DNA from 2 places in the Microbacterium sp. NPDC056569 genome. Region 2 is predicted to be linked to the other one. Evidence: predicted binding sites of a transcription regulator. Region 2 holds the regulator's gene; the other holds the start of a gene.

Region 1 (14,976 bases), on a different contig from region 2:
GCACCCTCGCGGATCCTTTCGTCGGTCAGGTCGCGATGCTGAAGGTCCTCTCCGGCGTCCTGCGCCCGAGCGACCGCCTGCACAACGCGACGACCGGCGTCGATGAGCGGATGCCGGCGCTCTTCCGGCTGCGCGGTGCGGAGCACCTCTCCGTCGACGCGCTGCGCGCCGGCGAGGTGGGCGCGGTCGCCAAGCTCGCCGGGACGCCCTCCGGCTCGCTGCTCTGGACGAGGCCGCGCACCGGTGCGCGGCCCGCACGCCTGCCCGATCGGCCTGCCGTGTATGCGGTGAGCCTGGAACCCGTGTCGCAGTCCGATGACGCCAAGCTTTCGACCGCGCTCACGCGGCTCGTCTCGGACGACCCGACCTTGATCGTCGACCGCACCGGTGGCGCGACGATCCTCCGCGGCCTCGGCGACACGCACGTCGCGGTCGCCGTCGACCGCCTGGCTCGGGTGCTCGGCGTCCACGTCGTGACGTCGCCGGCGCCTGTCGCGTATCGCGAGACGATCGCGGGCACCGCGAGTGCCGAGGGGAAGCTCAAGAAGCAATCGGGCGGCCACGGGCAGTTCGCCGTCGTGCAGCTGCGGGTCTCGCCACTGGCCCCCGGCGGCGGATTCGAGTTCCAGGACTCCGTCGTGGGCGGTGCGGTGCCGCGCTCGTACATCCCCGCGGTCGAGAAGGGTGCCCGCGACGCGCTGGCGACGGGCGGGCCGCAGGGGCATCCCGTGGTCGACGTCCGCGTGGAGCTCTATGACGGAAAGGCGCACTCGGTCGACTCGTCGGAGATGGCGTTCCGCACGGCCGCCTCGCTGGGGGTGAAGGCCGCGCTCGCCGAGGCGGGAACGGTCCTGCTCGAGCCGGTGTCGAGCGTGACGGTGACCGTCCCCTCCGACCTGCAGGGCCCGGTGCTCACCGACCTCGCCAGCCGCCGCGCCCGGGTCGGGTCGACGGAGCGCAGCGACGACGGCCGTGCGCGGATCAGGGCGACGGTGCCGGATGCGGAGCTCACGCGCTATGTGCTCGACCTGCGCTCGCTCACCGCGGGTCACGGCGAGCTCGAGATCGTCCCCGAGCGATACGAGCCGACGGGCAGCGCCCGGTGACCCCGCCGCCGGGTGACGCCCCGTCGTCGTCGCGCGATCTGTGCCCGTCGCGGCGCCGAATTCCGCGGAACACGTGACACGGCGCGCCCGCGTTCCTACAGTGGTCACAACGACACCCGGCTGTGGGAGCCGGGTGCTGCGGGGACGTGCTGGGAAGGGGATCTGGCCGTGGACGAAGAGGCGGGTTCGGCAGGGGCTGCCGCCCCCGCCAGTGGAGGCGCGCAGCCCGCTCCGCCGGTGACGCGCGGGACGCTGGTGTGGTTCGGCCTCGGTTTCGTGCTGCTGTCGTTCTTCGCCGCGTTCATGGGCTCGTGGCTCGCGCGGTCCGTCGACACGGCCGAGCCCGCGCCCCAGCCGTCGGCGTCCGCGACGGCATCGCCGGAGTACGAGGACGTCCTCGCCGAGATCCTCCCCGCAGGCTCCGCCGTGCGAGCGGGTACCGGGGTGCCCGAGGCCGGCAAGGGATACGAGGGCGACGTCTACATCGACATCGAAACCTCCGACGTGTACCTCTTCCAGGACGGGGAGTGGACCATCGTGGGGAACATCCGGGCTGCCGCGGCCGAGAACCTCACGGGGGAGCAGGGCCCGGCCGGCGCGCAGGGGCCCCAGGGTGAGCAGGGTGAGCAGGGTGAGCAGGGCGCCGAAGGCGCTCAAGGCCCGAGCGGTGCGCCGGGAGCCCCCGGCACGCAGGTGATGCTCGGAACGTCGGCACCCCAGAACGACACCTGCACCGCAGACGGCGATGTCTTCATCGACACGGCGGCCGTGGAGTTCTATGAGTGCCAGGACGGCGCCTGGGTGCTGTTCGGGCCCACGCCGGAGCCGACCCCCGACGCGAGCGAGTAGGCGTCAGCGGCGGGTCGACGCCGTCACGGTGAACTTGGCGTTGCGCGCGATCTGCCGCGTCGGCCCGACCGCCCGCTCCAGCGCGGGCCGGTAGCGCAGCCCCGAGTTCCACACCGTCCACAGCTCGCCGCCCGGTCGGAGGACCCGCGCCGCGTCCGCGAACATGCGTGGCGCGATGCCCTCGTGCACCGCGGAGCCGGAGTGGAAGGGCGGGTTCAGCGCGATGAACGTCGCGGTCCCGTCGGGCTGGGCCCTCAGCATGTCGTCGCGGATGACGTCGACGCGTTCGCCGACGCCGTTGGCCTCCGCCGTCGCGCGCGCGGACGCGACGGCGGCTGCCGACTGGTCGCACGCGAGCACGCGGAGATCGGGATGCCGCAGCGCCAGCGCCGTCGCCACCACGCCGGTCCCGCTTGCGAAGTCGATGGGCACGGTGTCGCAGGCGAGCGGAGGCAGGTGCTCGAGCAGGAACCGCGTGCCGATGTCGATCGTCGCGCCCGCGAACGCCCCGCCGTATGCGCACACGACGATCCCGTCGTGCGTCGCGCGGGTCGGCACAGGATCCGCCCCGTCGTGGGGCTCACGGGCGACGAGCACGCGGGACTTCTGGCGCGCGTGGGTGACGTCGAGCTGCGCGAACCTCTCGCGCAGCACGTCGTTCATCGCGAGGGTCATGTGCTTGACGCGACCGCCGGCGAACACGACGACGTCGGGAGCCGCGTGCGCGGCGATCAGCCCCGCGATGTCGCGCAGCGCGTCGAGCGAGCGCGGCAGCCGCAGCAGCACGACGCGCGCGCCCCGCACCAGGTCTGTCGACAGCGGCAGCGACGAGAAGGTGTCGACGAGGCCGAACCGCTCGGCGTTGGCGGCGAGGGCGCGCTCGCCCGTGAGGGGATCCTGATGGACACGGATGCTGCGACCGCCGTCCGCGGCGGCGCTCAGCGTCAGCCCGCCGTAGGCGTCGCCGATGACCACGAGCCCGCTGTCGCCGGCGCCGGCGCGCGCGGCGGCGGACTCGTCGAGGAGCAGCCGGTCCGCACCATCCGTCGCCACGAGGTCGGGAGCCTCGACGTCGGGCCATCGGCGCAGGGCGTCGAGCGAGAAGGTCACCGTCCCACGGTAGCCGGGCGGGCGGGTCCGGTTCCGGGAACTGCGGGGGAATGCGTGCCGTCCCGCGGCAGCGGGACTAGCATTCAACGGTGCCAGACCGTGCGTTCAGTCCCGTCATCTCGCTGCTGACCGTGGCGGCCGTGTGGGACGCGCACCTCGGCGCGCAGCTGCGCGATCTCGGGCTCACGACGCGCAAATACGGACTGCTCGCCCACATCGAGGCGACGCCGGGCATCTCTTTCAGCGAGCTCGCGCGGCGGTCGCAGATCACCGTGCAGTCCGCGCACACCGCGGTTCAGACCCTGGTCGCCGACGGGCTCGTGGCAGACGCGACCAAGCATGCGGGCGCAGCGTCTGATCTGCGCGTGACGGAGCGGGGGAGCGAGGTGCTGCACGCGGCCGAGCAACGGCTGGCGGCGCTCGACGCCGGACTCGCCGCGGGGGCTCCGGGGCTCGCGACAGCGCTGGAAGGCCTGCACGAGCAGCCGTTCGGGCTGGCGCCCGAGTAGGCCGAGGCTGCCCAGAAAACCTTCAGAAAGCCTGAAACACTTTCAGTTAGGCTGAAGGTGTGTTCCGCAACCCCCACACCCTGTTCCGCGCGCTCGCTATCCTCGAGGCGATCTCATGGACGCTGCTCATCGCCGGCCTCATCATCCGCGCCACCACCGACTGGGCGCTCGGCGTCACGATCGGCGGCGGCATCCACGGCTTCATCTTCCTGTCGTACGGCGCGACCGTCATCCTCGTCGCTCTCAACAACCGGTGGCACGCCGGCCCCACGGTGCTCGCGCTCGTGAGCGCCGTCATCCCCTACGCCACGATCCCCGCCGAGCTGTGGCTCCAGCGCAGCGGTCGCCTCGCCGGAGAGTGGCGGCTCGAGGCCACCGACGACCCGCGCGACGGCACCTGGTACGACCGGCTCATGCGCTGGTTCCTGCGACGCCCCTGGGTGCTCGGCGCCCTGATCGCGTTCGCCGTCGTGCTGCTGTTCGTCGTGCTCCTCATCCTGGGCCCGCCCGGCGGACGCGACTGACGACCTCCGCTTTCGGCCGCCCCACTCGTTCGCGAGCGGAGCGGCCGAGTCGCGTGCCGGTGCCGTCGATGACGGATGCGGTCTCAGCGCCAGGCGGGCAGCTGCTGAAGCGTCCAGGTGTTGCCGTCGGGGTCGTCGAACTGCACGAATCGACCCCAGTCCTGCTCGTCGACGCCGCGTCCCTCGACGCCGTTGGCGCGCAGGTGCGCCAGCGCCTCGTCGGCGTCCGGTACCACCACCTGGATGGTGTCCTGACGGCCGGGCTCGAGGTCGTTGCCGAGGCCGGTGCCGAAGGCGATGGAGCACGCGGACCCAGGTGGGGTCATCTGCACGAACCGGAGTCCGTCGAAAGGCGTCTGATCGTGGTCGGCGTTGAAGCCGATCCTCTCGTAGAACTCCTTCGCGCGATCGACGTCCGTCACCGGCACGTAGATGAGCTCGATCTTCCAGTCCATCGTGTTCCCTCTCGTCGTTGAAGCGGGTCCCCCTGGCTGACGACGTTACGCCGGGGATGCGACATCCGCCGCGGGGGAATACCTGCGGGTGAGAAGGGTTGAACTTGACAATGCTTGTGTCAAGTTCAAGACTTGACACTCCTCCACTCAAGTTTCAGGAGAGATGGAATGCCCGAAGACTTCACCCCCCAGGCCGGCGACGACGCGAGCTCGTTCGACGAGTTCCTGGCGCGCTACCTCGCGGGCGAGCGCGCGCGTGCCGAGCGCTCGATCGACCTGAGCCGCTACCTCGGTGCCCGCACCCAGGAGCTGCTGCAGCGTGCCGGCAAGTATGCGCTGGACCGCGGCCAGCAGGAGCTCGACGCCCTGCACGTGCTGCGGATCCTCGTCGCCGAGGCACCGGCGCGCGATGCCGTCCGGCGCATCGGCGCGGACGCCGACGCGATCGCACGCGCCACCGAGGAGCGCCTTCCCGCCGCCACGGCAGCCGCCGACGTGGACGGGGCGGTCGTGACCTCGTCGGTGCAGCGGGCGCTGTTCCACGCCTTCCAGGTCGCCCGATCCTCGGGTTCGACGTACGTCGACCCGGAGCACCTCTTCTTCGCGCTCGTGCTCGCGCAGGACACCCCCGCGGGCCAGGTCCTGGCGCGCGCCGGTGTGACCGCCGAGGCGCTCATGCAGGGTGCCCGTGAGACCGTGACACCGGGCGAGACCGCCCAGGGCGCCGCGAGCGCGGAGGGCGCAGCATCCGTCACCCCCATGCTCGACACCTACGGCACCGACCTGACGGCGCGCGCCGTCGCCGGTGAACTCGACCCGGTCGTCGGGCGCGCCGACGAGATCGAGCAGACGATCGAGATCCTCAGCCGTCGCACCAAGAACAACCCGGTGCTCGTCGGCGAGGCCGGCGTCGGCAAGACCGCGATCGTCGAGGGACTCGCTCAGGCGATCGTCGACGGCTCCGTGCCCGAGCAGCTCCTGGGCAAGCGCGTCGTCGCGCTCGACCTGCCGGCGATGCTCGCGGGCACCCGCTACCGCGGCGACTTCGAGGAGCGCCTCACCAAGACGATGGACGAGATCGCCGAGCACAAGGGCGAGCTCATCGTGTTCATCGACGAGGTGCACACCGTCGTCGGCGCGGGCGGCGCCGGTGACGGCGGCATGGACGCGGGCAACATCCTCAAGCCCCGCCTCGCGCGCGGCGAGCTCCACCTCGTGGGCGCGACGACGCTCAAGGAGTACCGCGTCATCGAGAAGGACCCGGCGCTCGAGCGCCGGTTCCAGCCGGTACGCGTCGGCGAGCCCTCGATCGAGGACGCCGTGCTCATCCTCCGCGGCCTCAAGTCCGCGTACGAGGAGCACCACGGCATCGTCTACACCGACGAGGCCCTGCGTGCCGCCGTCGAGCTCAGCGACCGGTACCTCACCGAGCGCGTGCTGCCCGACAAGGCGATCGACCTGATCGACCAGGCAGGTGCTCGGCTGCGGCTGCGGCTCGGCTCGAAGGTCGACGTGAGCGGGCTCATCGAGCGCCTCGCGACCCTCGAGGCCGACAAGAACGCCGCGGTGTCGGCCGAGCACTACGAAGAGGCGTCGCAGATCCGCGACCAGATCGCCGAGGTGCAGGACCGCCTCGAGCGGGCCACGGCTGCCGGCGCCGCGGTGCGCACCGAGGCGATCGTGGACGAGCCCGAGATCGCCGCGGTGATCAGCCGGGCCACCGGCATCCCGGTGAACCGCCTCACCGAGACCGAGCGCGAGCGCCTGGCCGCCCTCGAGGACGAGCTGCACGACCGCGTGATCGGGCAGGACGACGCGGTGACCGCGGTCGCCAAGGCCGTGCGCCGCAACCGCACCGGCATGGGCGATGCCCGGCGCCCGGTGGGATCGTTCCTCTTCCTCGGCCCGACGGGTGTCGGCAAGACGGAGCTGGCCAAGGCGCTCGCCGGGTCGCTCTTCGACGACGACACGGCGGTGATCCGCTTCGACATGAGCGAGTTCGGCGAGCGGCACACCGTGTCGCGCCTCGTCGGCGCCCCTCCCGGATACGTCGGGTACGACGAGGCGGGCCAGCTCACCGAGCGCGTGCGGCGAAACCCGTACTCGATCGTGCTGTTCGACGAGATCGAGAAGGCGCACCCCGACGTGTTCAACCTGCTGCTGCAGGTGCTCGACGACGGTCGCCTCACCGACGGCCAGGGCCGCACGGTCGACTTCCGCAACACGGTGGTCGTGATGACGTCGAACCTCGGCTCCGAGTTCCTCGCGTCGCGTGGCGGTGCCATCGGGTTCCTCGCCGACGGGGGAGGGGCCACCGGCTTCGGCTCGGAGAAGGATCTGCGCGACCGCGTCTTCGGCAAGCTGCGCGAGGCGATGCGGCCCGAGTTCCTCAATCGCATCGACGAGATCGTGCTGTTCCGCAAGCTCGAGAAGCCGCAGCTGCAGAGCATCGTGCGCCTGCTGCTGGGTGCATCCGACGCGCGGCTCGCGAAGCGCGAGGTGTCGCTGGTGGTGACGGACTCCGCGGTCGCGTGGCTCGCCGACAACGGGTACGAGCCCGAGTACGGCGCCCGGCCGCTGCGCCGCCTCATCCAGCGCGAGGTGGACGACCGCATCGCCGACCTGTTCGTGACGGGTGCGCTCGTCGACGGCGGGACGGTGACGGTGGATGCTGCCGGCCCGGCGCTCTCGGTCGTCGCCGGTTCGCCGTTCGCCGCGGCCGCCTGATCGAGTCTCGACCCCTGCTCACCTGTCACGATCTGCCGGTCACGCCGGCGCTTCGTGACAGGTGAGCGGAAGGGCGACGTGCTCCGGGCACAGCGCCATCGACCCCTGCTCACCTGTCATGATGTGCCGGTCACGCCGGCGCTTCGTGACAGGTGAGCGGAAGGGCGACGTGCTCCGGGCACGGCGCCCTTCACGCGCGTCATGGCTGCAGCATCCGTTTCAGGGTCCGCGCGTTGTGCACGGCGTTGCCGCCGCCATCGTTGTTGAAGTACGCGTGGACCTCGTGGCCGGCGCGCTCCCACTCGCGGATGCGCTCGGCCCACCATGCGAGATCGTCGTCGGAGTACGAGCCTCCGTACAGATTCTCGGGGTCGGGACCGTGCAACCGCACGTAGACGAGGTCGGCGGTGGCGCGCAGGATGCAGGGCAGACGGGCGCCGCTCATGACGCAGTACGCGGCGCCGTGGCGTTCGAGGATCGCGAAGACCGCCTCGGCGGTCCAGGACGGATGCCGGAACTCCACGGCCGGCCGCGTCCACCGCGGCAGCGCCGTGAGGAAGTGGTCGAGGCGTGCGTCGTCGCGCTCCATGCCCGGATGCAGCTGCACGATGAGAGGTCCACGGCGGCCGCGGAGCTCGTGGAGCCCGCGGGTCACGCGCTCGATCCAGACCTCCGGCTCGAGCAGCCGCCGCGCGTGCGTGAGCCCGCGCGGGGCCTTCACCGCCATCTCGAAGCCCTCCGGCAGGCGGTCGCGCCAGGCGGCGAAGCGCGCGTCCGCCGGCCAGCGGTAGAAGCTGCCATTGAGCTCGACGACGTCGAACTCGGCGATGTACTCATCCAGCCAGCGGCTCTGCGGGCCGTGGTACAGCACGCCTCGCCAGTGCGGGTAGACCCAGCCGGAGGTGCCGATGCGCGCCATGCCTCCAGCGTGATCGACCCGCATCGGCCGCGGCCACGGGGTTGCGCCTGCGCGACGCGCGCGTTAGCGGATGGCGGCGTGCGCGTGTCGCCGGGCGCTGACAGAGTGGGTGCATGACCCGCATCGGCGCGATCTTCAACCCGTACACGCACAGCCCCGACGAGTTCCGCGACGCCGTTCTCGCCGCCGAATCGGCGGGACTGCCCGAACTGTGGATCTGGGAGGACTGCTTCCGGCAGTCCTCGTTCGCGACCGTGGGCGCGGCCCTCGCATGGACGGAGGCGCTGCGCATCGGCATCGGGATCGCACCCATGCCGCTGCGCAACGTGGCGGCGACCGCGATGGAGATCGCCACCGTCGAGCGGCTCTTCCCAGGGCGCCTGCTTACGGGCGTCGGTCACGGCGTGCTCGACTGGATGGGGCAGGTCGGCGCGCGCGTCGCCTCTCCGCTGACCCTGATGCGCGAGTACGTTCCCGCATTGCGGGGCCTGCTCGCGGGTGACGAGGTGACCGTCGACGGCCGATACGTCACGCTCCGTGACGTGCGCCTGGACTACCCGCCGACGACGCCGCCCCTCGTGTACGCGGCGGCCGAGGGGCCGAAGACGCTGCGGCTGAGCGGCGAGGTCGCCGACGGCACGGTGCTCGACAGCGGGCACACCGCAGCCGAGTACGCGACCGCGACGGCCGCCATCCGTGAGGCGCGTGCCGCCGCGGGCCGCGGCGACGGTCACGACGTGGTCGCCTACGTCATCACCGCGTTCGGTCCGGACGCGGAGGCCCGCGCCATCGCCGATGTCGGCGACAAGCCCGACCCGGCGGAGCGCGCGCTGTGGGGCGACCCGACGCAGGTCGCGGCGGGTGCGCAGCGCTTCTTCGACACGGGCGTCGACGACGTCGTGCTGCTGCCCTCGTCGCGCGGCGACATCGCCGAGTTCTACCGGGCGGCCGCCGAGGTCGCACGGATCGTCGACGCGAGCGCCTGATGACCGCGGCGCTCTCGATCGGGATCGCGGCGGCGGCCGGCCCCGAGCTCGGCGCACGCGTCGCGGCGGCGGCGGAGGCCGCGGGGCTGCACGCCCTGTGGGTCAACGACACCCCGGGGCATGACGCGCTGGAGGTCCTCGGCGCCGCCGCCCGCGCGACGGAGCGGCTCGTGCTCGCCACCGGCGTGCTGCCGATCGACCGTCGCACCCCCGACGACATCGTGTCAGCATCCGCGGGACTGCCCGCCGACCGGCTGGTGCTCGGCATCGGCTCGGGGCAGCTGCGCACGGGGGCCGTCGGGGGCGTGACGGATGCCGCCACCGCCCTCCGCGATCGCACCGGCGCCCGCGTGGTGGTCGGCGCACTCGGACCGCGGATGCGGCGCGCGGGTGCAGAGGCATCCGACGGACTGCTGCTCAGCTGGCTCACGCCCGGTGTCGCCGCCGAGCAGGCGGCGCGGGCGCGCGGGATCACACCCGAGACGCACGTGGCGCTCTACGTGCGCACCGCCGTCGACCCCGCCGCGGTCGCGGTGCTCGAGCAGGAGACGGCCCGCTATGCCGGCTACCCGGCGTACGCCGCGAACTTCGCCCGGCTCGACATCGACGCCGCGGACACGGTGATCCGGCCGGGTGGCGAGCTGCCCGACCGGATCGCGGCGTATCGCGACAGCGTGGACGAGGTCGTGCTGCGGGCGATCACGGCTTCGGGAACCGTCGACGAGCATCTCCGCTTCATCGACACCGTCGCGGAGGCGGTCGCCGGCTGACCGTGTCGCCTCATCGACCTGTTACGTGGCGGCTCCACGGCAGACTGGGATCGATGACCTCACAGCCCTCTCCGTCCCACCCGACGTCCTCCCGCCCGGTCGCGGTGATCGCCGGTGCGTCCGGTTTCGTCGGCGCGGCGCTCGTCCAGGCCTTCGCCGAGGACGGGTACGAGGTCCGCACCATCGGCCGGTCGCACGCCGACGCGACGTGGGACGACGGCGGCGGCATCCGTGCGCTCGTCGACGGCGCTTCCGTACTCGTGAACCTCGCGGGCAAGTCCGTGAACTGCCGGTACACCGATGCGAATCGCGACGAGATCCTGCGATCGCGGGTCGAGACGACGAGGACCCTGCGCCAGGCGGTGACGGATGCTGCGACCCCGCCCCGCGTATGGCTCAACGCCAGCACCGCCACGATCTACCGCTACGCGATGGACCGCCCGCAGACCGAAGCCGACGGTGAGCTGGGCGACGGGTTCTCCGTCGACGTCGCGCGGAACTGGGAGGACGAGTTCTTCGCCGGCGACCTGCCGGCGACACGCCGAGTCGCGCTGCGCATGGCGATCGTCATCGGCGACGGGCCTGCCTCGCACATGCTGCTGCGTCTTGCGCGACTGGGCCTGGGCGGCCCGCAGCACGACGGCTGGTGGTGGGCGCACCGCCGCTACCGGGGGATCGGGCCGCACCCGACGGGGAACGGACGCCCGAGCCGGCATCGGTCGGGCGGGCGCCAGCGCTTCAGCTGGATCCACATCGACGACGTCGTCGGCGCGGTGCGCGTCGTGCGCGACCGGCCGGAGATCGAAGGGCCGGTGAACCTCGTCGCGCCCCGCGCGAGCGACAACCGGACCCTGATGGCGACGCTGCGCAGGGTGGTCGGGCAGCCGATCGGCCTTCCCGCCTACCGGTTCATGCTCGAGCCGGCGATGGCGGTGCTGCGCACCGAGCCCGAGCTCGTGCTCAAGAGCCGGTGGGTCTCGCCGGAGGTGCTGCTGTCGGCGGGATACGACTTCGCGTACCCCGACTTGGAAGCCGCGCTGCGCACGGTCGCGCGCTGAGGTCGGGCGCAGGTCGAGCAGGGGACAGGTGTCGGAGGCGGGTGCCAGAATGCCGATGTGCTGCTGAACGAGCTGGTGACCGCGACGGGCGAGGTCGCGGCGACGTCGTCGCGACTGGCCAAGGTCGCCGTGCTCGCCGCGCTGCTGCGCGAGCTCGACGCCGACGAGATCGCCCCCGCGATCGGATTCCTCACCGCGAACCCGCGACAGGGTCGACTCGGAGTCGGCTGGCGGAGCCTGGCCGGCCTCGACGTCGCCCATGCCGACGACTCGACGCTGACAGTGCTCGAGGTCGATGCGTCGCTCAGCCGTCTGGCGGCCGCCGATGGCGCGGGCTCGGTGCTGGCACGACGCGCCGAGCTCGACGCACTCGCCGGTGCCGCGACGGCGGACGAGTGGGACTTCCTGGCGCGCGTCATGATGGGCGAACTGCGGACGGGAGCTCTGGAGGGCGTCCTCCTCGACGCCCTCGCGAAGGGCTCCGCGCGGGAGGCGCCGGTCGTGCGGCGCGCCGCGATGCTGTCGGGCGACCTCGGCGCGACGGCCCTGATCGCGCTCACCGGCACTGCCGACGAGCTCGCGGCGGTCGGGCTCGAAGTCGGGCGCGGTGTGCTGCCCATGCTCGCGGCGACGGCGGGGTCGACGACAGAGGCCCTCGAGACCCTCGGGGGCGCAGCATCCGTCGAATACAAGCTCGACGGCGCCCGAATCCAGGTGCATCGCGACGGCGAGGACGTGCGCGTCTTCACGCGCAGCCTCGCCGACATCACGCACCGGGTGCCCGAGCTGGTGGAGGCGGTGCGTGGGCTTCCGGCCGAGCGCGTCATCCTCGACGGCGAGACGCTGTCGCTCGACGAGGACGGCGGTCCGCGACCGTTCCAAGACACGATGTCGCGATTCGGGTCGATGGGCGACGAGGGGGCGGACGCCGTGCTGCGGCCGTGGTTCTTCGACATCCTGCATCTCGACGGCCGCGACCTCATCGACGAGCCGCTGGCCACCCGCCTCGAGCTGCTCGACCGGGCCGTCGGCGATGCCCGCATGCCCGGCATCGTCACCGACGACCCCGCGGCGGCCGAGGACTTCTCGCGCCAGGCGCTGGCGGCGGGTCACGAGGGAGTCATGGTGAAGGCGCTCGACGCGCCCTACGCCGCGGGGCGGCGCGGCAAGAGCTGGCTCAAGGTGAAGCCGGTGCTCACCTACGACCTCGTCGTGCTCGCCGTCGAGTGGGGATCGGGCCGGCGCGCGGGGCAGCTCTCGAACCTGCACCTGGGCGCACGCGATCCCGAGGGCGCCTTCGGCGAGCCTGGCGGCTTCGTGATGGTCGGCAAGACCTTCAAAGGTCTCACCGATGCGACGCTGCGCTGGCAGACCGAGTTCTTCCCGACCATCGAGACGCATCGCTCCGCGTATGCGGTGCACGTGCGACCCGAGACGGTCGTCGAGATCGCGATCGACGGCGTGCAGCGCTCGACGCGGTATCCCGGCGGCGTCGCGTTGCGCTTCGCGCGGGTGAAGGGCTACCGGCCCGACAAGCGCCCCGGCGAGGCCGACACGATCGAGTCGCTGCGCACGCTGCTGCGCGGGTGACGGATGCTGCGACCCGAGCCTGCACGTGACGTGGAGCGCGCAGGGGTGTGGGCGCCCGGCCGCGCAGCTCAGCGGCGGGCGGCGACGTACCGGTGCTCGGGTCTGCCCGTCGTGCCGTAACGAAGACGCACCTCGACCTGGCCCCGGGCGGCGAGTGTCGCGAGATGACGCTGCGCCGTCGCCCGCGAGATGCCCACGCGGTCGGCGACCTCGGCCGCGGAGGCCTCGTCGTCGCCGAGGCCCTCGAGGATCAGCTGCTCCGTCGCCGAGCGGGCCACGGTCGCGGGCTCGGCGGCACCGTGCAGGATTGTCAGCGCTCGGTCGATCTGCTCCTGCTCGAGCGGACGATCGGTCGTGAGCAGGTTGCGCATGCGGGCATAGCGATCGAGGCGCTCGGCGAGCACGCGGGCGTCGAACGGCTTGGTCAGGTAGGCGAGCGCGCCGGCGCGCAGCGCGCGACGCACGGTCGCCGCATCCGTCGCGGCCGACAGCAGGAACGCGTCGACGTCGGTCCCCGCGACGAACTCGACCCCGTCGCCGTCGGGGAGGAACGCGTCGACGAGCAGCAGGTCGGGAGCCTGGGTGCGCACGGCCTGCCGGGCGACGCCGAGCGAGTGCACGGCGTCGAGCGCGGTGAAACCCGGGCGGGAGGCGACGACGTCGCGGTGCAGACCGGCGACGCGGAAGTCGTCGTCGACGACGAGCACGCGGATGGGCTGGGTCATGGGGTCTCCTCCCCAGAGTGCGCCGCGTCGCGGCGCAGGGCGCCTGGCAGTCGCGCGCCGAACACGGCGCCGGAGCCGTCACCGCCGGCATCGATCAGCCAGACGTCACCGCCATGCCGGCGTGCGAGGTCGCGCGACAGCGGCAGGCCGAAGCCGTGGCCGTGGACGTCGTCCCGGTCGCTCGCGTCGGCTCCGCGGGTGCCGCGACCGAACGGGTCGGCTCCGGCGGGGCGCACGCCGGGGCCGGAGTCGGCGACCGTGACCACGAGCTCGCCGCCGTCGCCGAGCAGCGCGATCTCGACCCATCGGGGTTCGTCGCCGGAGACGGCCGCGGTGACCGCGTTGCCGACGAGGTTGCCGAGGATCGCGGCGACATCCTCCGGGAGCGCCACCTCGCTCAGCAGCAGCGTGTCGTCCGAGATGCGCAGCGTCACCCCGCGCTCGCGGGCCGCCGCACCCGTCGCGCCGAGGATCGACTGGAGGAACGTGTCGGGCACCCGCTCGAGGCCCGCGACCGCGAAGTCGATTGCGCCGCGCTCCGTCAGATCGCCGAGGAACGCACGTGCCTCCTCGACGCGGTCGGCGTCGATCAGCCCTGACGCGACGTGCAGGCGATTGGCGAACTCGTGCCGCTGCACGCGCAGCGCCTCGGTCATGGCGCGCACCGTCTCGAGGCGCCCGGCGAGGGCCTCGACGTCGGTGCGATCGCGCACGACAACGATCTCACCCAGCGCACGGTCGTCGCGGCGGACCGGCCGGGTGTCGAGGTACAGCACGCGGTCCCCGACCACCGCCTCCGCGGCCGTCGCGCCCTCTCGCACCGCGCGGATCACCTCGTCCGGCAGCCCCACATCGTCGAACCGGCGACCGACGGGATCTACGAGCCGCAGCATCCGTTCCGCCGCCTCGTTGCACACACGGACGACGCCGTCGGGATCCAGCGCGACGACGCCGTCGCCGACGCCCTCGAGCACCGCGGCCTGGTTCTGCACGAGCGCCACGAGCTCCTCGGGCTGAAGTCCCAGCGTCAGCCGCTCGAAGCGCCGTCGCAGCAGCAGGGTCGCGAGCGTGGCCAGGGCGACCCCGCCGAGCGCGGCGACTGCGATCGTCGTGAGGAGAGCGGGGAGGTCGTCGAACACGCTCGCGCGCTCGAAGCCGACGCTGACCTCGCCGACCGGCTCGCCCCCGGCCTCGGCATAGATCGGCACCTTCGCCCGCGCCGACTCGCCGAGCGTGCCGACCTCCCAGTCGACGACCTCGTTGCCCTCGAGGACCTCGGCGAAGGGTGTCGAGACCACCTGCCCGAGGAGGTCCTGATTCGGGTGGGCGAGACGGATGCCGTGATCATCGGTGACCACGACGAACAGTGCGTCGGTCCGGTCGGCGACATCCGTCGCGATCTGCTGCAGGGGACCGTCGCGGAGGTCCGCGGCGTCCGGCGTTCCGGGATCCGCCGAGAATTCCGCGACGAGCGACTTCACGTCGGGGTCCTCGGCGACGGTGCGGGCGATGTTGAGCGCGGCAGCCTCGGATTCGGCCCGCAGCTGGCGCACACCCAGCCACCCGAACACCAGCGCGCACACGGCCACGACGGCGGTGACCGTCGCGAGCTGCACCAGCAGCAGCCGTGTCGCGAAGCGCATGCCAC
Region 2 (14,976 bases):
ACACGGCGGCCGAGCTCGCCGGCACCTTCAGCGTCTCGAAGTCCATCGTGGATCTGTCTGCCGACGGCGCTCCGGTGCCCTTCCCCGAGGGAACGACCGTCCTGGTCCGGTGGGCGGCGTTCTTCCCTGCTCCGGAGGGCGGTTTCACCACCGGTGAACTGCGAGTGCCGGTCGACGGCACACCCGCCTTCCCCGATGAGCAGTTCCCCGCAGGCACCCGTATCGTGCTCGCCGAGGACCTGGAAGGCACGGCCCCACCGCCAGGATTCGAGTGGAGCAGCATCGGCTGGAGCCCAGGGCGCACCTTCCTGATCACCGCCGGCGACGAGGAAGGCGACACGGTCGCCGTCGAACTCACGAATGGCGTCACTCCCGTCGAGTCCGAGCGCACCATCACGATCGTGAAAGCAGCCGAGGGCGAGGCGCGTGACTCCGCGTTCGGGTACGGCGTGAGCTACAACACCGATCCTGCGCCGGCCCGTGCAGAACTGCCCCTCCCCGTCGGAGAACCGCAGCTGATCACCGACCTCGAGACGGGCGCCGACACGCTGGAGCTCGCCGAGCTGCTGCCGACGCTGGACGGCCAGCCGGTCGATCCCGCGGATTGGGCGCTTCCCGTCATCGAGGTCAGCATCGACGGCGGCGATCCCACGATCTACCGCCCCACAGCGTTCGACGAGGGGCAGGAGGATCTGACCGGCGCCATCGTCGACATCGAGATCCCCGAGACGGGCGACATCTCGATCGTGGTGACCAATGCGCTCAAGGAGGGCACGTTCGAACTGCAGAAGCGGTTCACCAACCTCCCCGGCGGCATCGGGCTCGAAGGCCTCGAGTTCACGGTCGCCTGGACCGCGACGCTCCCCACCGGCGAGGTCCAGGAGGGCGTGATGCGGCTTCCGGGCACCGGTGAGGCAGTCAGTCCGGTGGGCGACGACGGCGCGACCCGCCTGTTCCCCTACGGCACCACCGTGACGTTCGCCGAGCTTCCGTCGCCGGCGGTGCCGCAGGTCGACTGGAGAGCCGCGGTGTTCACGCCGGACGAGCTCACGATAGGTGCGGACGGTCAAGCCGTCGTGACGTCAACCCTCACCAACGACGGCTCTCATCTCACCGGAATCTTCGAGGTCTCCAAGTCCCTCGCCGGCATCGATCCCGAGAACCTGCTCGTCGACTCGTTCACGATCGGCTACGTGGCGTTCGTTCCTGGCCCGAGCGTCGAGGTGGGCCGGTTCGAGATTCCGGCGAACGGCGACCCTGTCGGCCCCGTCGACGCTGATGGTCGACCCATCACCTTTCCGATCGGCACCGTGATCCACCTCACGGAGGAGGAGCCGGACGCCTCGGCGCTGCCGGAGGGGTACGAATGGGGCGAGTCGGTCTGGCGGCCCTCCAACTCGGTGACGATCGGGCTCGGCGAGACGCCGGTGCTCGAGGTGACGAACACCGCCGTCGAGATGACCCGCTGGGCGGTCACCAAGGTGGTCGACGGGGATGGCGCGTCCGCGCTTCCCGCCGGCACGACGTTCCCGATCGAATGGTGGTGGGACTACGAGCCGCAGCCCGGCTTCAGCCTCACCCCGAACGTGCCGGTGTACTCGCCGTACTTCCCGGTCGGCTCGATCATCCAGGGACGCGAGGGCGCGCTGCCGGACATCCCCGGCGTCGACTGGGGCGACCCGGCCTGGACCGTCGACGGCGAGCAGCTGGTGCCCGACGCGAACGGGCTCGTGACGCTGCCCCAGTCCGTGACGCGCGACCAGGAGTTCGCCGAGCTCACGCTCACCAACACCGCCACCACGCGTCCGCTCCCGGCGACCGGCGGCGGCGCGATGTCGCCGCTCGTGCCGCTGGGTGCCCTCGGGCTCATCGCCCTCGGGGTGGTTCTGGCCACCCGACGCGCGCGACGCGTCTGACGCTCCACCGCGGGCGCACGCGAAGAGGGAGGGGACGGCATCCGTCCCCTCCCTCTTCGTGAATCAGCCCGCCGGCGTCTCGTCGGGAGCTTCGCCCGGCTGCTCGATCGGCATGCGGGGTCGCCACACGACCACCTCGGTCGCCCGGCGCACGCGCGTGCCGTGCCGCAGCGTCACGACGGAGCCGGTGGAGCCGGCGGCGAACACACGCGCGCCCGGTCTCTTCTCGAGCTCGGCGCGCATGCGGTCCTCGAGGTCGCGGACGCGGCCGTGGAGCTCCTGCACGCGGTTCTCGAGCTCGAGGATGCGCACGATCGCGGGAAGGCCGATGCCGTCCGACGACATGCGGGCGACTTCGCGCAGCTGCTCGACGTGCCGCAGCGAGTAGCGCCGCGACCCGCCCTGCGTGCGGGCGGGCACGACCAGTCCGATCCGGTCGTACTGTCGGAGCGTCTGCGGGTGCATGCCCGACAGCTCGGCGGCGACGGCGATCGCGAAGATCGGGGCATCCTCGTCGATGTCGTCCTCGGTCATTTCGTCACCTCCTCATCGCTCACGAGAACAGGAGATCCCGCCAGGACAGGACGCTTCGCGCGGAATCGTCCTGTTCTCGCCAGATCTCCTGTTCTCGGCAAGCATCTCAGCCCTGCGCCTTGGCCATGAGGTCGGCGCGCGGGTTCTCCTTCGACTCCAGGCTCTGGAACCGCTCGAGCGCCTCGCGCGCGGCCTCGTCGAGGTGTGACGGCACGGCCACCTGGACTTCGGCGAGGAGGTCGCCGGTGCCCTTCGCGGTCTCGACGCCGCGCCCCTTGACGCGCAGCACGCGCCCCGAGGGCGTGCCCGGGGCGACGCGCAGCCGCACCGGATCGCCGCCGAGCGTCGGCACCTCGATGGTGGCGCCCAGCGCGGCCTCGGTGAACGTCACCGGCACGGTGACCCTGAGGTTCAGTCCGTCGCGCGTGAACACCGGGTGCGGACGCACGGTCACCTGCACCACGATGTCGCCGTTCTCGCCGCCGTCGGGCGAGTGGCGCCCGCGGCCGCGGAGCCTGATCTTCTGTCCGTCCGCGACGCCCGCGGGGATCTTCACTTTGAACGGCTTGCCGTCCTCGCCCTGCAGCGTGATGGTCTCGCCCTTGGTCGCGGTGACGAAGTCGATCGTCGTGCGCGCCGTGACATCGGCGCCGCGGGTCGGGCCGCCGAAGCCGCGATAGCCGCCGCTCGGCTGCCCGAACCGCCCCGAGCCGAACCCGGTGCCGCCCTGCTGCTGGTTGAACATCGCGAAGATGTCGTCGAAGTCCTCGGCGCTCTGGTAGCGCGCACCGCGGCCCTGGTTGAACATCGAGAAGACGTCCTCGAAGCCGCCGGCGCCGCCCGGACCGCCCGAAGTGAATCGGGCGCCCGAGCCCATCGCACGGATCTGGTCGTACTCCTTGCGCTGCTCCGCGTCGGAGAGCACCGAGTACGCCTCGCTGACCTCTTTGAACTTCGCCTCCGCGGCCGCGTCACCCTGGTTGGAGTCGGGGTGGTACTTCCGCGCGAGCTTGCGATACGTCTTCTTGAGGTCCGCCTCGCTGACATCCTTCGAGACGCCGAGCACCGAATAGAAGTCCTTGTCGAACCAGTCCTGACTGGCCATGGAGCCTCCTTCGGGCTACTCGGCGGGAACCGCGACGACGACCTTCGCCGGACGCAGCTCCACCGTGCCGAGGCGGTAGCCGATCTCGACGACCTCGAGGATCGTGGTCTCGGTCGCGCCGGGCGTCGGCACCTGGAAGATCGCCTCGTGCTGCTGCGGATCGAACCCCTCGCCGGCGGCGCCGTACGTGGTGATCCCGATGCGCTCGGCGACGCCGCGGAGCTTGTCCGCGATCGCCGCGAACGCCGACCCCTCTTCGAGGTCGCCGTGCTTCTCGGCGCGGTCGAGGTCGTCGAGAACGGGGAGCAGGCCTTTCGCGACCGCGCCCTGGGCGCGCGCGATCTCCACCTCGCGCTGCTCCTCGGTGCGGCGGCGGTAGTTGGCGTACTCGGCCTGCAGGCGCTTGAGGTCGTTCAGCAGCGCGGACTCGAGGTCGGCGAGCACGGCGTCCTCCGCTGCGGCGTCGACGTTCTGCGGGGCGCCGAGGATGTCGTCGACCGTCAGCTCGTCGTCCTGCCCGTCCTGCGGCGCGGGGCCGGAGGCGTTCGCCTCCGACCCCTCGCCCTCAGGCCGGACCTGTTCGCCGTCGCCCGGTTCTTCGACCGGGTCGGGGTTGTGGTCCTTGTTCGCCATGGTTACTTCTTCTCGTCCTCTTCGTCCACGACCTCGGCGTCGACGACGTCCTCATCGGAGTCCGTCGAAGCCTGGCCGTCGCCCGCGTCGCCGGCGGCAGCATCCGGAGCAGACTGCGAAGCCTGGCTCGACGCGTAGATCGCCTCGCCGAGCTTGCCCTGGCTCTGGTTGAGCTTGTCGAACGCGGCCTTCACGGCGTCGTCGTCCTCGCCCGCGAGCGCGGTCTTGAGAGCGTCGACGTCGCCCTGCACCTCGGTCTTCACCTCGGCCGGGAGCTTGTCCTCGTTCTCCTTGATGAGCTTCTCGATCGAGTACGACAGCGTCTCGGCCTGGTTGCGCACCTCGGCGGCCTCACGACGCTTCTTGTCGTCGGCGGCGTGCTCCTCGGCCTCGCGCACCATGCGCTCGATGTCGTCCTTCGGCAGCGACGAGCCGCCGGTGATCGTCATCGACTGCTCCTTGCCGGTGCCCTTGTCCTTGGCGGACACGTGGACGATGCCGTTCGCGTCGATGTCGAAGGTGACCTCGATCTGCGGGATGCCGCGCGGAGCCGGCGCGATGCCGGTCAGCTCGAACGTGCCCAGCGGCTTGTTGTCGCGGGTGAACTCGCGCTCGCCCTGGAAGACCTGGATCGCGACCGACGGCTGGTTGTCGTCGGCGGTCGTGAACGTCTCCGAGCGCTTGGTCGGGATGGCGGTGTTGCGCTCGATGAGCTTCGTCATGATGCCGCCCTTGGTCTCGATGCCGAGGCTCAGGGGGGTCACGTCGATGAGGAGGACGTCCTTGCGCTCGCCCTTGAGGACACCGGCCTGCAGGGCCGCGCCGACGGCGACGACCTCGTCCGGGTTCACGCCCTTGTTGGGCTCCTTGCCGGCCTCGCGCTGCACGAGCTCCGAGACCGCGGGCATGCGGGTCGAGCCGCCGACGAGCACGACGTGGTCGATGTCGCCGACCTTGATGCCGGCCTCGCGGATGACGTCCTCGAAGGGCTTCTTGGTGCGGTCGAGGAGGTCCTTGGTGAGGTCCTCGAACTTCGCGCGGGTGATCGTCTCGCTCAGCGACACGGGGCCCGAGTCGGTCAGCGACAGGTACGGCAGGTTGACCGAGGTGCTCGTCGACGAGGAGAGCTCCTTCTTCGCCTGCTCGGCGGCCTCCTTGAGGCGCTGCAGCGCGATCTTGTCGCCCGAGACGTCGACGCCCGTGGTGTCCTTGAACTGCTTGATGAGGTAGTCGACGAGGCGCTGGTCCCAGTCGTCGCCGCCGAGGCGGTTGTCGCCGGCGGTCGCGCGCACCTGGATGGTCGAGAAGTCGTCGTCCTTGCCCACCTCGAGGAGGGAGACGTCGAAGGTACCGCCGCCGAGGTCGAAGACGAGGATGAGCTCGTCCTCCTTGCCCTTGTCGAGGCCGTAGGCCAGGGCCGCGGCGGTGGGCTCGTTGATGATGCGCAGGACGTTGAGGCCCGAGATCTCGCCGGCCTCCTTGGTGGCCTGGCGCTCTGCGTCGTTGAAGTACGCGGGGACCGTGATGACGGCGTCGGTGACGGTGTCGCCAAGGTACTGCTCGGCGTCGCGCTTCAGCTTCTGGAGGATGCGCGCCGAGATCTCCTGCGGCGTCCAGTGCTTGCCGTCGACGTCGAAGCCCCAGTCGGTGCCCATGTGGCGCTTGACCGACGAGACGGTGCGGTCGACGTTGGTGACGGCCTGGCGCTTGGCGGTCTCGCCGACGAGCACCTCGCCGTCCTTGGTGTACGCGACGACCGACGGGGTCGTGCGGAAGCCCTCGGCGTTCGCGATGACCTTGGGCTCGCCGCCCTCGAGGACGCTCACGACCGAGTTGGTCGTACCGAGGTCGATTCCAACAGCACGTGCCATGTGTATCTCTCCTTCATATGGGCGCAGACGGATGCTGCCACCCGGGGTTACAGGGAAGTCTTCTCGCGGCCCACCATGAGGTTGAGTCGCGATGACTCAACCATACGCCCGGGATGCAGCATCCGTCAAATCAAAGTTGATATGACTCGGCTCAACTTGTTCTCAGATCGAGTGCGCCAGGGTCTGCAGACCCACGACCAGGAGCCCCAGCGCGACGAGGATCGCGAGCGCGATCACCTGCTTCCACCACGCGAGGTCGGAGCGGCGCACCGCGAACCAGCCGATGACCGCCAGCGTCGCGATGTAGACGACGGCGCTCGCGCGCAGCGCCGCCTCCAGCGGCATGACGTCGAGGAGAGCCAGCAGGAGGAGGATGCCGGGGGTCAGCAGCGTGCCCAGCGCACCGCCCGCGATCCGCGTGGAGATGAGGAGGTCGACGCGGCCCGGGAACGTGCGGTGCACGGACAGGTGCGAGATGACGTCCGACACGAACCCCGCCGCTGTGATGCCGACGACGCCGAGGATGAGCGCCCAGAACGCGTGGTCGGCCTCGGCGTGCTCGCTCGAGGCGACGACCAGCACGATCGCGAGACCGGTGAAGGTCGCGTACACGCGCTCCTTGAAGTAGGCGACGATCGCCTGCTCGCCGCCTTCGACCTGGGCGAGCTGTGCTCGCGCGCGGTCCGTCCGCCGGCTCACCCGCCCAGTATCCCTTCCGCGGCCTCGTTCGGCTTCGGGTCGGGCAGGCGCCGCATGCGGAGTCCGTTGAGGACGCCCAGCACGGCGGCGAGGATCGGGATGAGCAGCGCCACCTGGAGGGCGAGGTGGCGGGCCTCGGTGTTGATGCGGATCACCTCGGCCGATGCCTCCGGCGGCTCGTCCGCCAGGAGCTGCTCGAGCCCGGTGTTCGACATGAGCTCCGCGTCCTCTTCGAGCGCGGTCGCCACCTGCTCCTGCTGCTCGCTGGTCAGCACCGTGCTCGAGTACGCGAGCGAGGTGAACGACGCCGCGAGAGTCGCGAGCATGATCGCGCCGGCGAACGCGAGGCCGAACGACAGGCCGAACGACCCGGCGGCCGAGTTGACGCCCGCCGCCTCGCTGACCCGCTCGTCCGAGATGGGCGACAGCGTGTAGTTGTTGAGCTGCGAGACGAGGAGGCCGAGGCCGGAGCCGGCGATGATGAGCGGAACCGTGAGGTACCACCCGTTGTCGGCGATCGGCACGAGCGGCACGATGGCGATGAGGCCCGCGGCCGCCAGCGAGAAGCCGAGGAGGATGAGGTTCGCGGCGCGTCCCTTGGCTCGGCGGCCGGCCCAGATCGCGACCGCGAACATGCTGAGCGACAGCGGGGCGATCGACAGACCGGCCTGCAGGGCGTTGTACTCCAGCACCATCTGCAGGTAGAGCGGGAGCACGATCATGGTGCCGCCCAGGGCGATCTGCTGGAGCAGCTGCCCGCTCACGCCGGTACGGAACGGCTTCGACGAGAACAGCGCCGGGTCGAGGAGGACCGGCTTGCCCTTCTTCTTGCGCGAGTTGAGCCACCACGCCAGGCCGCCCAGCGCGACGGCGCCGAGGCCGATGATGATGCCGACGTAGCCCCCGCCCTCCTGCCACACCAGGATGCCGAGCACCACGCCGCCCATGCCGATGACCGAGAGGGCGGCACCCACGAGGTCGATGGAGCGATCGCCGGTGTACTTGACGTCCTTCACGAGGCCGGCGCCCAGCAGGACGATCGCGATGATGACCGCCTCGAGGCCGAAGGCGACGCGGTACGACCAGAAGGTGGTGATGAATCCGCCGAGCAGCGGCCCCACCGCGGCCGCGATGGCGGCCGACGCGCCCACCAGCGCGTAGACGCGCTTCTGGTGGGCGCCGGAGAAGTTGCCGTGGATGAGCGACTGCATGGACGGGAGGAGAAGGGATGCTCCGATCCCGCCGATGACCGCCCAGAAGATGATGACGGCTGTCAGGCTCTGTGCGAACGTCATCGCGACGGCGCCGACGGCGTACCCGAGAAGACCCAGGAGATACGCCAGCTTGCGCCCGATCAGGTCGCCCGTCTTGCCGCCGATGAGGATGAATGCCGCCGAGACCAGGGCTTCGAGGGCGATCGCCCCCTGCACGCCGCTGGCCGTGGTGCCGAGCTCCTCCACGACGGCCGAGATCGAGACGTTCATGATGGACGTGTCGACCACGAGCACGAACATCGCCATCGCGAGCAGGATGGCGAGGCGTCCGTTGAAGGCGGTGGTCGGCGAGGATTCCGCGGTCATGAACGAAGCAAACCACCACGTCCCTCGCGAGCGCTACGGTGATTCCGCACCAGTTCACCGAAGGGCCGTACTGTGACCGACATGAGCTCTCCCGTCCCCGGCTCGGACGAGTCCGGCACGCCCGCGCAGTCCGGCACCCCGGCAGGGTCCGGCCCTTCGCCGGAGCACGCTCTGTCGACCGCGGCCCTCCACACCGACGGCCTCGACGACACGCCGGTGCCGCGCCGTCGCGTGTTCGCGTGGGCCCTGTGGGACTGGGCGACGCAGCCCTTCAACTCGGTCATCCTGACCTTCGTCTTCGTCTCGCTGTACCTCGTGTCGGATGCCTTCCTGCCGGCCGACATCGCGGCGCAGAACGCGGACGGCGACATGGTGTGCTCGAGCGCGGCGGACGCGGGCACCGCGTACTGCGGCGCCCTCGCCGACCTGTCGGAGTGGTACGGGTGGGTCACCTTCGCCGCCGGCATCCTGATCCTTCTCCTCGCACCCGTGCTGGGTCAGCGCGCCGACGCGGCGGGCACGAAGAAGCGCTGGGTTGTCGGCGCGACCGCGGTGCTGGCGCTCCTGCAGTTCGCGCTCTTCTTCGTCTACGCCGAGCCGCAGTTCTTCTGGCTCGGGGCGATCCTCGTGGCGCTCGGGTCGGTCTCGTCCGAGATCGCCGGCGTCAACTACAACGCGATGCTCGTGCAGGTCTCGACCCCGAAGACGATCGGCCGCGTGAGCGGCCTCGGCTGGGGCCTGGGCTACATCGGCGGCATCCTCGCGCTCGCGCTCGTCGTCGTGCTGAACACCGTCGGCTGGTTCGGCCTCGACGTCTCGGACGGACTCGCCTACCGCCTCATCGCGGTCGGGGCCGCGGTGTGGACGGTGCTCTTCGCCCTGCCGTTCATCTTCCTGGTGCCGGAGTCGCCGCCCGATCCGGGCCGCAGGAAGGTCGGGTTCTTCGAGGGCTACGTCGTGCTCGTGCACGACATCGTCGCGCTCTTCCGCGAGCACCGGCCGACGTTCTGGTTCCTGATCGCCAGCGCCGTCTATCGCGACGGCCTCGCCGGCGTCTTCGCCTTCGGCGGTGTGCTGGCCGCCGTCTCGTTCGGGTTCGGCGCCACCGAGGTCATCGCGTTCGGCATCGCGCTCAATCTCGTCGCCGGCGTCTCGACGATCATCGCCGGCAGCCTCGACGACCGCTTCGGGGCGCGCGCGGTGATCATCACCGCGCTCACGATCCTCATCGTGAGCGCGCTGTTCGTCTTCTTCCTCCGCGAGGGCGGCAAACCGGTGTTCTGGGTGGGCGGCATCATCCTCTCCGCCGCGGTGGGCCCCGCTCAGGCATCGAGCCGCTCGCTTCTCGCCCGCGTCACGCCTACCGGAATGCAGGGCGAGGTCTTCGGCCTCTACGCGACGACGGGCCGTGTCATGAGCTTCTTGTCACCGCTGCTGTGGTCGGCCTTCATCGCGTGGTTCGGCGCGACGCACTTCGGCATCCTCGGCATCGTGATCGTGCTGCTCGTCGGGCTCCTCCTGCTGCTCCCCGTGAAGCTGCGGCCCGCAGACATCGCCGGCTGACAGCAGCGGATCGGTCCGGCCGGCCGGCGGGGGCGCAGCATCCGATACCCTCGCTTTCGGGCAACATGCGGACGGGGGGTCGTCGCGCACGCGTGCCTCACCTCGCCGAACCCGAGAGGCACCGTGACGACCCCGCTGATCCAGCGCCAACGCGCCGAGCGCCTGCGCGCCGCCCGTCACCGTCGTGCGGTCGGGTACTGGTGGGTGCTGATCGCGTGGCTCCTGTCGCTGTGGATCGGCACATCCGTCGTGCCGCACGAGTGGCTGCACGCCCCGGCGCTGTTCGGTCATCTGGCATCGGTGATCGTGGGGCTCGGCGCGGCAGTGCTGCTGGAGATGAGCGGGCTGCTCTGGATGCTGCGCCGCACGTCTCTCGACGACCTCCGCCGCACCGAGCCCCCCGTGACCGCCCTGGCGTGGCTGGGCATCGCGGGCCTGTTCGCGACCGGCGCGTTCCTGCAGCCCGACCTCGCACAGCCGCTCACCGCGATCAAGATGATCGCCGTGCTGGTCGCCGCGATGAACGGCGTGGCCATGACGAGGCTCACCGACCAGCTCGACCGCCTGCCGGGCTCCGTGCGCTTCTCGTCGCTGCCGACCCGGTTGAAGTTGTGGTGCGTCTGGAGTGCCGTCGTGTCGCAAACTGCCTGGTGGACGGCTGTTCTGATCGGCATGCTGAACACCGCTTCACGGTGATCTCACGGTTTTCTCCCGCTCGTCTCGCAAGAGCACTCGGGCTAGGCTGTCGCCTGACCGGACTACCCGGCCGGTGACCCCCCGCCCGGCTTCACGGCCGCACCCGCTTTGAGGATGCCCCCATGCGCGATGGAACGCGCGGCGAGGAAGACGTCCCTGGCCCCCGTAGGGGCCAGACTTCCCACCCGAAGACCGCACCGATGCCCTCGGCATCTTCATCGACCCCTTCTCCCACCTTCTCCGCCGGCGCTTCGCCGTCGAAGCCCGCACGGCCGTCGGCCATCGACGAGCGCCGCGAACGCCGGCGCAAGCGCCGCCGCCAGGCGCTGATCGCGACCACCATCATCGGCATCGTCGTGCTGGTCGGCTCGATCGGCACCGTGTCGTACGCGATCGTCTCGAACTTCGCCGACGCCGAGCAGCCGGCTGCCGAGCCCGCTGCCGAAGCGCCGGCCGTCGCCGAGCCGATCGTCTTCCCCGAGGACGAGCCCGCCGCCACCGCGGGCGCAGAGCCCTGCGCGAGCGTGCAGGTGCTGTCCTCGTTCGAGAACGCCGAGATGGTCGAGGGCCTCGCCGCCGCCTACAACAGCCAGCCGCGCAACGTCGCAGGCTCGTGCGTGACGGTCACCACCACCCGCGAGAAGTCGGGTGTGGCTGCCGCCGTCGTCGCGACGAGCTTCCCGAACCTCGCCGACGACCAGAAGCCCACCGTGTGGCTGCCCGACTCGTCGACCTGGGTCGACGTCGCGCAGGCCGACGGCGCGACCAACCTGCGCGCGGAGGGCGCGAGCGTCGCGGTCTCCGACATCGTGCTCGCGATGCCCGAGAACCTCGCCGCCGCGATCGGATGGGATGCCGAGGCCCCGACGTGGCCCGAGATCTTCGAGTCCGCCGGCGACCCCGACCTCTGGAGCGGTCTCGGCCACCCCGAGTGGGGCGCGTTCAAGCTGGGCAAGACGAGCCCGCTCGTCGCGACGTCGGGGGAGGCGGCCATGTTCGCCTCCTACGGCACCGCCGCCGGCTCGATGACGGACTTCACCGCCGCGCAGGTGCAGGACCCCGCCGTGCAGGCGGAGGTGCACGAGAACGAGACGGCGACGAGCCACTACATGGCCACGCCCGAGCACTTCCTCTGGCACGCACGCCAGGCCGAGGCATCCGGTTCCGCCGCCGACTTCCTCTCGGCGGTCATCGTCGACGAGAAGTCGGTGTGGGACTACAACCGCGGCATCACGAGCCGCGACGGCATCACCCGCACGCAGGCCGACCCGCCGGCCGAGCAGCTCGTGCCGATCTATCCGGCGGACGGCTACTACTCCGCCGACAACCCCATCATGCGCCTCACCGGCCCGTGGATCGACCCGGTCGAGTCGGAGGCGGCGGCGGACTTCATCCGCTTCACGCACACCGCGCAGGGGCAGGCCGCCGTGCGCACCGCCGGCTACCGCGACCTCAACCGCGACCTCGACGAGGGCGTGCAGCAAGTCGGTCAGCTCGACGGCGACCAGAGGGGCACGCTCCCGTTCCCCGGCGCCGACATCGTGACCGCGGTCCAGGCGTCGTTCCCCGACGTGCGCAAGCGCGCGAACGTGCTGTTCCTCCTCGACGTATCGGGCTCGATGGACGAGCCCATCTCGGCGAGCGACACGAAGCTCACGCAGGCGCGCAAGGCGATCGAGGCGGCGCTCGGCCACTTCACGAGCGGCGACGACGTCGGCCTCGCGGCCTTCGCGCAGGCCCCCGACGGCGCGATGGTGCCGGGACTCGTGTCTTCGGTCTCCGACATCGGCTCGTCGCGCGACGCCTTCCTCGGTGCGCTCGGCGGCATCGCCTCGATGGGCGACACCCCGCTCTACCAGGCGGTCGACACCTTCGCGGCGCAGCAGGCCGCCTCGTGGTCGAGTGACCACATCAACGCCATCGTGCTGCTCTCGGACGGCGAGAACGACGCGCCGAACGCGCCGACGATCAGCGCCGACCAGATGCTCGCGAACCTGAAGGACATGCACCACGCCACCCCGGTGCTGATCTTCACGCTGGCGTACGGTGCCGACGCCGACGTGGCGACGCTGCAGTCGATCTCGAGCGCCACGGGCGCGCACTACTACGACGCGACCGACCCGTCGAAGCTCGAGGCGGTGCTCGGCGACCTCGTCACGAGCTTCTGAGGCGGCCGCCCGCTGTGGTCGGTGTCAGACTCCGGCCAAGGGATCGGTGGGCTCGGTGAGATCGGTCAGCACGACACCAGCTCCTCCACCTGCCGGCTCAGGGATGGCTCGCCACCCAGGAGCGTCACGCCGGCGACGTTCTTCTCCAGCAGCCCCCAGGCTGCGTCCGCGCTGAGGCACTCGGCGGGCGAGAGGAACAAGGGGGCGCCCAGCGCACCCGCGAGGGCGCCACCGGCGAGCGCATCGACGAACCCCGCACCCGTGGCGAGGAACGCCTCCTCGCTCTCACCCAAGAGCACCGAGTTCACCATCCGTGCCGTCTCGTAGCGGTTCGCACCGGCCGCGCGCAGGACGGCATCCCGGCCGAGGATCGCGACGAGCTCGGACTCGATCTCCGAACTGACGGTCTCTTCGCCTCCTGCAATCACGACCTCGGCGATCCGGAGATCAGCGATGAGCGACCTCGACCGCTCGTCGAGCGCCCCCGTGCCCGGCACCAGGATGACCGGCGCGCCGTTGGCCGACGCGGCCGGGCCGGCCGCCAGCGCGTCAGGGAATTTCTCTCCCGTCGCGATGACCGCGAGGGCCGCATCGGCGAAGGCGTCGCGCACGAGCAGCTCCGCCGTCTCATACCGCGATGTCCCGCCGATCCGATCCACGGCCGTGCCGGCCACGACGGTCTGCTCGATCTGCCGTTCGACGTGCGCCGAGATGGAAGCCAGGTCGCCGGTGATCACCACGCGCTGCGGCGCGAGACGGCGCAGCTCCTCGGCGATGATGCCAGGCAGTCCATCCGCGGCGGTGGGGAGGATCACCCCGCCGCCCAGCACTGCGCCCGGCCCGGCCGCGAGAGCGTCGGGGAACTTATAGGCGTTGGTGATGTAGACCACAGGCACATCCGTGCCGGGTGGGGCTGTCGATCGGCTGATCTCGACGGCGGTTGCGAAGCGGTCGGGGCCGGAGAGTCTGCCGACGTCGAAAGCGCGCGGCTCGAGCTCGATCTGACCGAGATCGGTCTTCTCACCCGGACCCACCTCGATATCGGTTCGTCCGGCGAAGTATCGCGCGTTGTCGTACCACTCACTGCCGATGTACTCCCACTTGCTCGCGAACTGCAGCGCGTAGCGCCCCGGCTCGAGGAGAGGCGATACGAACACGCCGTCGGCATACGGTCCGCCGGTCATGAAGTCGGGGAGCGGCTCGTAGAGCGATGATTCCTCGTCCAGCCGGTAAGCCCTGACGTCTGCGTCGCCGAAGGTGAAGAGATCCTGCCCCGGAGCGGTGCGCCAGTGCAGGGACCCCTCGATCGTCCCACCTCGTTGCACGACGATGTCGATCCCGCTGACGGCCTCCCCGTCGGCGACCGGGAGAAGTTCTCCTTCCGACGGGTACTGTGCTCCGAACGTCATGCTCACCGAAGACTCGGGCACCGAGACGACGTGCTCGCCCGCGCCGACGCCGAAGACGGTATACGTGCCATCAGCTGCCGTCTTCGCGGACCTCGACGCGACCGAGCCGCCGTTCTCCATCAGCAGAACGGAGACCGGCGCATCGGCATAGGGAATGCGTTGCCCGGCGCCGTCGTCGATCATCACCCGTCCCGAGACGGAGGCGTTCGGATCGAGGACGACGTCGAATTCGAGCTGCTCAGCGGGCCGGATGCTGATCCACTTCGTGCCGGCGCTGCCGTTGGGCGGCGGCAGAGTCGAGCCGTCGAAGAGCCCTCCCTGCCACTTCTCCCCGCCTTCAAAGGACAGCAGATACTCGCCCGGCCACAGTGGACTGCTGGAGAATCGGCCGCCCACGACCGTGCCCCACGCGCCGCCGAGTCGAGTGTCGCGCTGACCGTAGATCGTCATGCGGCCCAGGCCCTCATCGATCGCCCCCGTCGCCCCCGTCAAGGCGCCTGAGACGATGGCTCCCACGTCAAGCTGCGCGTCGACGTCGACCTGCTCACCAGGCGTCACCGTGATGGGGATCGACTCCGCCTGCGAATACGCCCCGCCCGCCCACTCGCCGATGATGGAGCGGGGCGCGGGGGCGGTCAGGACGTAGTGGAAAGAGACGCTGTAAGTGCCGGCGTCGATCGGCAGCGAGTATGCACCCGTGGTGCGGTCGACGTCGACGATCGGGCCGACATTCAGGTCGCCGATCCAGGCCCGTACGACCACCCGCTCGTCCGCGCGCCACGCGCCCCCGTCCGGGGGCAGC

What was found. The regulator HspR, encoded in region 2, represses chaperone genes until heat shock. The targets are predictions, from matches to a motif close to AAGTTGAGTCNNNNNGACTCAACTT.
Region 1: a site for HspR is predicted at 4,683-4,707, ahead of ACFQ7C_RS03335 (ATP-dependent Clp protease ATP-binding subunit). Genes of this name have one in related genera too.

Annotation. Positions count from the first base shown of each region.
Region 1 covers NZ_JBHTUV010000002.1:199,898-214,873, forward strand. The annotation lists gene ACFQ7C_RS03305 (elongation factor G) at 1-1,106, shown strand, start outside; gene ACFQ7C_RS03310 (hypothetical protein) at 1,275-1,955, shown strand; gene ACFQ7C_RS03315 (class I SAM-dependent methyltransferase) at 1,959-3,065, opposite strand; gene ACFQ7C_RS03320 (MarR family winged helix-turn-helix transcriptional regulator) at 3,155-3,574, shown strand; gene ACFQ7C_RS03325 (DUF3817 domain-containing protein) at 3,634-4,098, shown strand; gene ACFQ7C_RS03330 (GNAT family N-acetyltransferase) at 4,182-4,553, opposite strand; gene ACFQ7C_RS03335 (ATP-dependent Clp protease ATP-binding subunit) at 4,722-7,280, shown strand; gene ACFQ7C_RS03340 (DUF72 domain-containing protein) at 7,480-8,199, opposite strand; gene ACFQ7C_RS03345 (LLM class flavin-dependent oxidoreductase) at 8,313-9,185, shown strand; gene ACFQ7C_RS03350 (LLM class flavin-dependent oxidoreductase) at 9,185-9,955, shown strand; gene ACFQ7C_RS03355 (epimerase) at 10,009-11,013, shown strand; gene ACFQ7C_RS03360 (ATP-dependent DNA ligase) at 11,071-12,603, shown strand; gene ACFQ7C_RS03365 (response regulator) at 12,672-13,328, opposite strand; gene ACFQ7C_RS03370 (ATP-binding protein) at 13,325-14,971, opposite strand.
Region 2 covers NZ_JBHTUV010000018.1:10,142-25,117, reverse strand. The annotation lists gene ACFQ7C_RS17950 (DUF5979 domain-containing protein) at 1-1,916, shown strand, start outside; gene ACFQ7C_RS17945 (heat shock protein transcriptional repressor HspR) at 1,980-2,450, opposite strand; gene ACFQ7C_RS17940 (DnaJ C-terminal domain-containing protein) at 2,557-3,555, opposite strand; gene ACFQ7C_RS17935 (nucleotide exchange factor GrpE) at 3,571-4,188, opposite strand; gene dnaK (molecular chaperone DnaK) at 4,191-6,059, opposite strand; gene ACFQ7C_RS17925 (hypothetical protein) at 6,222-6,758, opposite strand; gene ACFQ7C_RS17920 (MFS transporter) at 6,755-8,338, opposite strand; gene ACFQ7C_RS17915 (MFS transporter) at 8,420-9,901, shown strand; gene ACFQ7C_RS17910 (hypothetical protein) at 10,025-10,597, shown strand; gene ACFQ7C_RS17905 (substrate-binding domain-containing protein) at 10,798-12,765, shown strand; gene ACFQ7C_RS17900 (cell wall-binding repeat-containing protein) at 12,831-14,976, opposite strand, start outside.